One region of the Dorea sp. BIOML-A1 genome, then DNA from elsewhere that is predicted to be linked to it. Evidence: predicted binding sites of a transcription regulator. Region 1 holds the regulator's gene; each other region holds the start of a gene.

The links. Region 1 encodes Rex, which represses fermentation and respiration genes when NADH is low (regulators of the CRP and FNR family bind a similar motif). Its sites were predicted from a motif close to ATTGTTAANTANTTAACAAT; they were not measured.
Region 2: a site for Rex is predicted at 1,306-1,325, ahead of pckA (phosphoenolpyruvate carboxykinase (ATP)). Genes of this name have one in related genera too.
Region 3: a site for Rex is predicted at 1,189-1,208, ahead of GT508_RS05200 (NAD(P)-binding protein). Genes of this name have one in related genera too.

Annotation. Positions count from the first base shown of each region.
Region 1 is NZ_WWSA01000005.1:13,966-17,184, forward strand. It holds gene abc-f (ribosomal protection-like ABC-F family protein) at 1-892, opposite strand, end outside; gene GT508_RS03405 (redox-sensing transcriptional repressor Rex) at 1,058-1,699, shown strand; gene GT508_RS03410 (NAD(P)H-hydrate dehydratase) at 1,801-3,219, shown strand, end outside.
Region 2 is NZ_WWSA01000007.1:34,121-37,339, reverse strand. It holds gene pckA (phosphoenolpyruvate carboxykinase (ATP)) at 1-1,199, opposite strand, end outside; gene thrC (threonine synthase) at 1,482-2,969, opposite strand; gene GT508_RS04600 (3-isopropylmalate dehydratase small subunit) at 2,992-3,219, opposite strand, start outside.
Region 3 is NZ_WWSA01000008.1:54,439-57,657, forward strand. It holds gene GT508_RS05190 (DNA-directed RNA polymerase subunit alpha) at 1-446, shown strand, start outside; gene GT508_RS05195 (bL17 family ribosomal protein) at 537-1,073, shown strand; gene GT508_RS05200 (NAD(P)-binding protein) at 1,368-3,200, shown strand; gene GT508_RS05205 ([FeFe] hydrogenase, group A) at 3,194-3,219, shown strand, end outside.

The DNA.
Region 1 (3,219 bases):
CCAACATCTTTTCGCGGCTTTCGGCACGTTTGATGGATTTTTCGCGGTTGAAAGAACGAAGCTTTTCGATAACCGCTTCCTGATGCTTGATTTCCTGCTGCTGGTTAAGATATTCCTTCAGGCGTATGTCGCGAAGCTGCTGCTTCTTTGCTGCATAGTCGCTGTAATTTCCCATATAAGTACGAAGTTCTCCAAGCTCGATTTCAAGAACTTTAGTGACAACTTTGTTCAAAAAATAACGGTCATGAGACACGATCAGCACAGCTCCCTGATAGTTTAGAAGATAGGATTCAAGCCATGCAATTGAATTCAGATCCAGATGGTTGGTTGGCTCATCAAGAAGCAAAATGTCTGGTTTCGTTAACAGAAGCTTGCCGAGAGATACACGGGTTTTCTGTCCTCCGGAGAGAGTGTCGACGGGTTTGGTGAAATCATTTTCCGTAAATCCAAGTCCCTTTAACACACCGGTGATCTCACTTTCGCAAGAATAGCCGTTCTCACGTTCGAAAGCGGCCGTAAGGCGGTTGTAAGTTTCCAGACGGTCGTTCAGGGCGTCGCCGGAGAGATGCTTAAGTTCCATCTCGATCTCGCGGATACGGCGCTCCATAGCGATTATATCGGCCTTTGCGGTGCGGACTTCTTCATAGATCGTATTACCGCTTTGCATCTCTTGATGCTGGGCAAGATAGCCAAGTGTCTTACCTTTTGTCAGGATGACGTTGCCGTCATCCGGGGCTGATTCGCCTACAATCATTTTGAGCAGAGTGGACTTACCGGCACCGTTCGGTCCGACAAGAGCTGCTTTTTCGTGATCTTCTATATGGAAGGATCCATCTCTGACGATGAGGTGTTCACCGAAAGATTTCTGGATCCCGTGACATGCTAATATCATATATTTCCTCCTGAGTTATGGATAATTGATACGTTGGTATTCTCAAAATGCATTTACACATGCTACTTTATTATAACGGAAATTGCATAAAATTCAACAATAGTTTGACAATAATCTTTCAATTTTATATAATTATTTTAGACTATGATTGGAAGGGTGAAAACATTGGAAGAAAGAGAGATTTCTCGTGCGGTCATAAGAAGATTGCCGAGGTATTACAGATATTTGGGCGAACTGTTGGAAAATGGTGTAGAGCGGATTTCTTCGAACGATCTGAGTAAGCGGATGAAAGTAACAGCATCCCAGATCCGTCAGGATCTTAATAATTTCGGAGGATTCGGACAACAGGGATACGGTTATAATGTTAAGTATTTATACACAGAGATTGGAAAGATATTAGGATTGGAAGAAGACCACAATATTATTATCATTGGTGCAGGTAATCTTGGGCAGGCACTGGCTAATTATGCAGCCTTCGAGAACCGTGGATTCATTCTGAAAGGAATCTTTGATGTGAATCCAAGACTTCAGGGAGTATCCATCCGTGGAGTTCCGATCCGTATGATGGATGATCTTAAAACGTTCGTTCAGAATAATGAGATTGATATTGCAGTTCTGACGATTCCGAAAGAGAAAGCAATTGAAGTTGCGAATATGCTGGTTGAGAACGGAGTACGTGCGATCTGGAACTTTGCACATACAGATTTGAACCTTCCGGATAATGTTGTTGTTGAGAATGTGCATCTGTCAGAAAGTCTGATGCAGTTGTCATACAATATCAGTCGTTACAAAGAGGACCATAAATAAACTATAATACAAGAAAGCGTGTAGGAGTAGTCTGGAATACGGACATATTTTTACACGTTCTTTTGTTGCAGAGATATATCTGATGGGAGATGAATGAATATATGAAACTTCTGGTTAATGCTGCGCAGATGAAGGCTGCCGATCAGTACACGATTCAGGAACTGGGCATTGCATCACTGGAATTAATGGAGCGTGCAGCAAATGCCTGTGTACAGACGATGCAAAGTGAGAATCTGGATCTTTCTTCTGTCTGTGTGGTATGTGGATCAGGGAATAATGGTGGAGATGGATTTGCCATCGCCAGGATCTTGAAGAATATGGGGTGTTCTGTGGATACTTATCTGGTCGGCAATCCAGAGCATTGTACACCGGAGACACGGGAACAGATAAGACGTCTTAAAGAATGTGGTGGTAAGATCACGGAAGATATCCCGCAGGATAACAGCTACAGCATAGTGATAGACGCCGTGTTCGGAGTCGGACTGAGCCGTAAGATTGAAGGTACATATCGTCAGGTGATTGAACGTATGAATCAGATGCAGGGTACAAAATTTGCAGTAGATATCCCATCAGGACTTTCAGCCTCTACGGGATGTGTGCTTGGTTGTGCATTCCACGCAGATGATACAGTGACATTCGAGGTGAAAAAGATCGGCCTTGAGCTGGCGCAGGGCAGAGCATATGCAGGAAGAGTGACAGTAGCAGAGATTGGCATTTCGCATGAGCCGTTATTACAGGATGCAGATGTGATCCATTCTTTTGGAAGAGAAGAATATCGTAGAATGCTTCCGGAAAGACCGGAAGATTCTAATAAGGGAAGTTATGGAAGGCTTCTTGTGATCGCTGGAAGTAAGGGTATGGCAGGTGCAGCATATTTGAATGCTCATGCGGCTTATATGACAGGAGCCGGGCTTGTCAGAATCTATACACCAAAGGACAACCGCGAGATATTGCAGACACTTCTGCCGGAAGCAATCATAACGGCTTATGATGAATTTAATAAAGAAGAAGTACTAAAGCTTCTTAAGTGGGCAGACGGTGTGTGTATTGGTTCCGGCATTGGAAGAAGTACAACATCGGAGAAGTTATTGCGGACGGTTATAGAGTACGTGGATGTTCCATGCCTGATCGATGCAGACGGGTTAAATCTTCTGTCAGATAACAAAGATCTTCTTGATCGGCTGGCAGACCGGAAGTTCATATTTACGCCGCATATGAAAGAGATGTCTAGACTTACAGGCATCCCTGTGGAAGATCTTAGAGAAGACCGGATACAGATCCTGAAGAAATTCGCTGACGGATATCAGGTAACCTGTGTATTAAAAGATTCCAGAACACTGATCGCAGATAAGGCAAATGAAATCTGCCTGAATCTTACCGGGAACAGTGCGATGGCAAAAGCCGGTTCGGGAGATGTGCTGGCCGGTGTGATCGCAGGCTTTATGGTGCAGGAAAAAGATACGAAAAAAGCAGCCAGATTAGGTACATATGTACATGGTTTGGCCGGTGACCTTGCAAAA
Region 2 (3,219 bases), on a different contig from region 1:
GAGAATGTAGGTGTAGGCTCTGTGATTCCACGCTCTGTACCTGCAAGTTTTGCTGTAAATCCTGACAGGAAGTAGTACTGTGTCTGCTCTGGTGTCAGTACAGATACCGGTGGAAGTACTCCGAATGCATCAGCTGACAGGAAGATTACATTTTTAGCAGCAGGTGCTGAAGATACAGGACGCACGATATTTTCAATATGATTGATCGGGTAAGATACACGTGTATTCTCTGTTACACTCTTATCTGCGAAATCAATCTTTCCATTTTCATCAAGTGTTACGTTCTCAAGAAGTGCGTTACGCTTGATTGCATTGTAGATATCCGGCTCAGACTCTTTGTCAAGGTTAATAACCTTAGCATAGCATCCGCCTTCAAAGTTAAATACTCCGTTGTCATCCCATCCGTGCTCGTCATCACCGATCAGAAGACGCTTAGGATCTGTAGAAAGTGTTGTCTTTCCTGTTCCTGAAAGTCCGAAGAAGATTGCTGTATTCTCTCCGTTCAGATCTGTATTGGCTGAGCAGTGCATAGAAGCCATTCCCTTAAGTGGGAGGAAGTAGTTCATCATAGAGAACATACCTTTCTTCATTTCTCCGCCGTACCATGTATTCACGATAACCTGCTCTTTACTTGTAATGTTAAACATTACTGCTGTCTCTGAATTCAGTCCTAATTCTTTGTAATTTTCAACTTTTGCTTTAGAAGCATTGTATACTACGAAGTCTGGCTCAAAATTCTCAAGTTCTTCTTCTGAAGGTTTGATGAACATATTTGTTACAAAATGTGCCTGCCAAGCTACTTCTACGATGAAACGGATTGCCATACGTGTGTCTTTGTTTGCTCCGCAGAATGCATCTACAACATAAAGTTTCTTGTTAGAAAGTTCTTTGATTGCAATATCTTTTACTGCGTCCCAAGCTTCCTGTGTTGCAGGATGGTTATCATTCTTATATTCATCAGATGTCCACCATACAGTATCTTTTGAATTCTCATCAACTACGATGAACTTATCTTTAGGAGAACGTCCAGTATAGATACCTGTCATTACATTGACTGCACCAAGTTCACTTTCCTGTCCTTTTTCAAAACCTTCCAGTTCCGGTTTTGTCTCTTCCTCAAATAATAATTCATAAGAAGGATTGTGCACGATTTCCGTCGTTCCTGAAATGCCATACTTACTTAAATCGATTTTAGCCATCTTCATTTAACCTCTTTTCTTTTATTTACTGCTGTATATTTATAAATTCTGGTTTTTCATACTCTCCCACAACAGCATTTGCCTTATTATTGCATTTTTCTGCGCAAAAGTCAACACTTTAACAATCTTTTCAAAGCACTATTTTGCAACTCCTATATCTTAATCCGTTATTTTTTCTGCTTTTATTCTTTTATATAGTTCAAAAATGCAAGATTTTTATAGAAACCTTGCATTTAGTATTTTTTATCGATTATGAATTTTATTTATTTTTAATATAAAGTTTTATACTTCTAAAATATTCTTTACTGTGTCTTTCATTTTATCTGCATCACATTCCAGATCATGCAGGATATTAGCATTCAGAATATCTTTGATTGCCTGTGGCATCTCACGTCCGGATGTTTCTTCCAAAACACTCAGAAGGCTGAATTCATCCTGATCAGCATACTTCGGATCGATTGCGCTCATCACACTCTTCACGAATTTGTACGGACTTGCAGTCGACGCGATCACACATTTCTTATCGTCGCCACTGTTCTTCTGATAACAGCCGCATACATACGACGCTACACTTGTATGCGTGTCCATAACATATCCTGTCTTATCGTATACTTTTTTAATATTCTCTGCGCACTCTTCTTCTGTTGCGTACCCTGCTGCGAAATCAGCAAGACGCTCCTTCATATCTTCTGTGATTGTATATTTTCCGGCGGATTTTAATGCTTCCATCATATCCTTCGTCTTCTGATCATCATCCCCGCTGATTCTGTAGATCAGACGTTCCAGATTGCTGGAGATCAGAATATCCATGGATGGGGATGTAGTGAGGATAAACTCACGGTTTCTGTCATAATCTCCTGTCTGGAAGAAGTCAAACAATACCTTATTGTCATTTGAAGCACATACCAGCTTATCAATCGGTACTCCCATCTGTTTTGCATAATATGCAGCCAGGATATTTCCAAAGTTACCTGTCGGTACTACCACATTGATCTTTTCACCATCTTCAATCTCTTCATTTTCCAGAAGTTTTGCATATGCATTGACGTAATATACCACCTGTGGAACCAGACGTCCGATATTGATAGAGTTGGCTGATGAAAACTGATAGCCTTTCTTTGCGAGTTCTTCCGCCAGTTCTGTATCTTCGAACATCGCTTTCACACCACTCTGTGCATTATCGAAATTGCCATGGATCGCTACTACGTTTACATTCTCTCCTCTCTGTGTCACCATCTGGAGTTCCTGTACCTTGCTGACACCATTCTTTGGATAGAATACGATGATCCTCGTTCCTTCCACATCCGCAAAGCCTGCAAGTGCGGCCTTTCCTGTATCTCCGGATGTTGCAGTCAGAATCACGATCTCATTTTTAACGTCGTTCTTCTTTGCCGAAGTTGTCATCAGATGCGGCAGGATTGATAATGCCATATCTTTGAATGCGATTGTTGCACCATGGAACAATTCCATGTAATAAGTATCATCTACTTTTACGAGCGGCGCAATTTCTTCTGTGTCAAATTTGCTGTCATATGCTTTATCAATACAGTTTTTCAGTTCCTCTTCTGTAAAATCTGTCAGGAACTGCTTCATTACGAGATATGCGATCTCCTGATATGTCTTTCCTTTCAGATCTGACATTGTTACATCCAGCTTTGGAAGTTCTGATGGTACAAAAAGTCCGCCATCCGGAGCAAGTCCTTTCAGAATTGCCTCTGATGCTGTTACTTTCAGATTAGAATTTCTTGTACTTTTGTAATATAAACCCATGCCAACGCTCTCCTTATTATGATTACTTTCTCTTACTGTTTGTATATTTTACCAGTCCGCCTGCTGCGATCAGTTTCTGCATGAACTCTGGAAACGGCTGTCCCTTGAATTCTGTTCCTTTTGTTCTGTCATAGATCTTACCGCTGTCAAAATCAATCTCTACTTCATCACCTGCTTCAATTGCTTTTGCAGCCTCCGGACACTCAATGATCGGAAGTCCGATGTTGATCGCATTGCGATAGAAAATTCT
Region 3 (3,219 bases), on a different contig from region 1:
CTATCTACACTCCAGTGGAACGAGTGAACCTTACAGTAGAGAATACCCGTGTCGGACAGATTACAGACTTTGATAAACTTACACTGGATGTATACACGAACGGCACACTGCTTCCGGATGAAGCTGTAAGTTTGGCTGCAAAGGTACTTAGTGAACATCTGAAACTCTTTATTGATCTGTCAGAAGTAGCACAGGCTGCTGAAGTTATGATTGAAAAAGAAGACGATGAAAAAGAAAAAGTTCTTGAGATGAGCATTGACGAACTTGAACTTTCTGTTCGTTCATACAATTGCCTGAAGAGAGCTGGTATCAATACAGTTGAAGAACTGACAAACAGAACACCGGAAGATATGATGAAAGTACGTAACCTTGGACGTAAGTCTCTGGAAGAAGTACTTGCAAAATTAGATGAGTTAGGCTTAAGCCTCAGCAAAGGTGAAGAATAATCTGTCAGTAAGCCCGTAAGTGCATGGCAGAGCATTTGGCTAGTAAGCCCGAAGAAGCATAACCAAGTGTTATAATGGAGGATATTTAAAATGGCAAAATATAGAAAACTTGGCAGAACATCAAGCCAGAGAAAAGCATTATTAAGAAACCAGGTAACAGCACTTCTGAACAACGGTAAGATCGTTACAACAGAAGCTAAGGCTAAAGAGATCCGCAAGATCGCTGAAGGACTTATCGCATTAGCTGTTAAAGAAAAAGATAACTTCGAAGAAGTTACTGTAAAAGCTAAAGTTGCCCGCAAAGATAAAGATGGCAAGAGAGTAAAAGAAGTTGTAGATGGTAAGAAAGTTACTGTATATGACGAAGTTGATAAAACAATCAAAAAGGATATGCCAAGCAGACTGCATGCTCGTCGTCAGATGCTGAAGGTTCTTTATCCTGTAAAGGAAGTTCCAACTGCACAGGCTGGAAAGAAGAAAAATACAAAAGAAGTTGATCTTGTAGCAAAATTATTCGATGAGATCGCTCCTAAGTATGCAGATCGTAACGGTGGATACACAAGAATCGTTAAGATTGGTCAGCGTAAAGGTGATGCAGCTATGGAAGTTCTGATTGAACTTGTATAGTTAGAAGTCAATAAAAATATTGAAAACCTCACACAATCATGTGTGAGGTTTTTTTCTGCATAAATGACACAGAAAAAAGACAGACAGGAAATTTCGTAAAACAGATAATCAAAGATTTGTTAAAAATCTGACTATAGCGTTAAATTTACTACTATTAACAAATATGATTACAAATTATCAAATAAATGATATAATACCGATATCACATTTGAAATGAATTGTGCAAAAAACTGATAATTGCAATTCATATGTACTGTAAATTGAAAACAAACAGATGGAAGGTAGGAATAAAGAATGAGCAGACTGGAAATTGCCTCTCCCAAAAAAGCAAAGATCGTAATGGAAGGCCTTTATAAAGATCTGGAAAGAAGAATCGAATCAAGTCCTCCGGGATTATGTCCTGTAGATATGGCAAGAGCATTTCTTGAGTTATGTCATGCACAGACCTGTGGAAAATGTGTACCTTGCCGTATCGGATTAGGTCAATTGAACAATTTCATCCGTGAAGTACTGGATGGAAAAGCAACTATGAAGACGCTGGATATTATGGAGCAGACTGCACTTTCAATCATGGAATCAGCAGACTGTGCAATCGGATATGAGGCTGCTAATATGGTATACAAAGGATTGATCGGTTATCGTGATGATTACGTTGAACATATCCAGAACGGAAGATGTACCTGTACCTATAATCAGCCGGTACCATGTGTATCTTTATGTCCTGCACATGTAGATATTCCGGGATATGTTGCACTGGTAGGTGAAGGCAGATATGCAGATGCGATCCGTCTGCTGAGAAAAGATAATCCGTTCCCGACCACATGTGGATTTATCTGTGAACATCCATGTGAAGCAAGATGTAGAAGAAATATGGTGGATGATTCTATTAATATTCGTGGATTAAAACGTGTAGCAGCAGATTTTGCGGGAGAAGTTGATCCTCCGCAGTGTGCACCGGATACAGGAAAAAAGATTGCAATCCTTGGTGGAGGACCTGGTGGTTTGAGTGCAGCTTATTATCTGCAGTTAATGGGACATCAGACAACTGTATATGAGATGCTTCCGAAATTAGGAGGAATGCTTCGTTATGGTATTCCGAACTACAGACTTCCGAAAGACAGACTTGACGATGATATCCGTGCGATACTGAAGACAGGTGTGCAGGTGAAAAATGGTCTGAAGATCGGTCAGGATATTACAATCCAGCAATTGAGACAGGAATATGATGTTGTTCTGATTACAATCGGGGCAAGTACAGATAAAAAATTAGGATTGGAAAATGAAGATGCAGACGGAATCCTATCAGCTGTACAGTTCCTGCGTAACGTAGGGAAGAATCAGATTATGGATTTGACAGGAAAAGAGGTTGCTGTTATCGGTGGAGGTAACGTATCCATGGATGCGGTCCGTACAGCAAAACGTCTGGGTGCCAAGAAAGTAAGTATCGTTTACAGACGAAGAGTTGCGGATATGACTGCACTTCCGGGAGAAATAGACGGAGCAGTTGCAGAAGGTATTGAATTACAGACATTGAAAGCACCGTCATCCATTGATGTAGATGAGAATCATCATGTAAAAGGAATCTATGTGACCCCTCAGATGGTGAGCTCAATCAGAGACGGAAGAGCAAGCATCAAACCTACAGGTGAAGAAGATATTTACATACCATGCGATGTATTAATCGTAGCAATCGGACAGAATATCGAAACACATCACTTTGAACAGGCTGGTATTCCGGTTGAACGTGGGAAAATTGTTACCAAAAGCACAGGAGCATTCGAGAACCTTCCAGGTGTATTTGCCGGAGGAGACTGTGCAAGCGGACCGGCTTCAGTTATTAAGGCAATTGCAGCTGCAAAAGTCGTAGCAGCTAATATTGATGAGTATCTTGGATATCATCATGAGATTTCCTGCGACGTTGATATTCCAGAAGCGCATCTGGATGATCGTACACCTTGCGGAAGAGTAAATCTTACAGAAAGAGAAGCGTGTGAAAGAGTCTGCGATTTTGAGGCAGTGGAAAATTGTATGACAGAAAAAGAAGCGAAACAGGAAGCAGGAAGATGTCTTCGCTGTGATCACTTCGGATACGGTATATTTAAGGGAGGCAGAGAGACATTATGGTAAATCTTACAATAGATGGAAG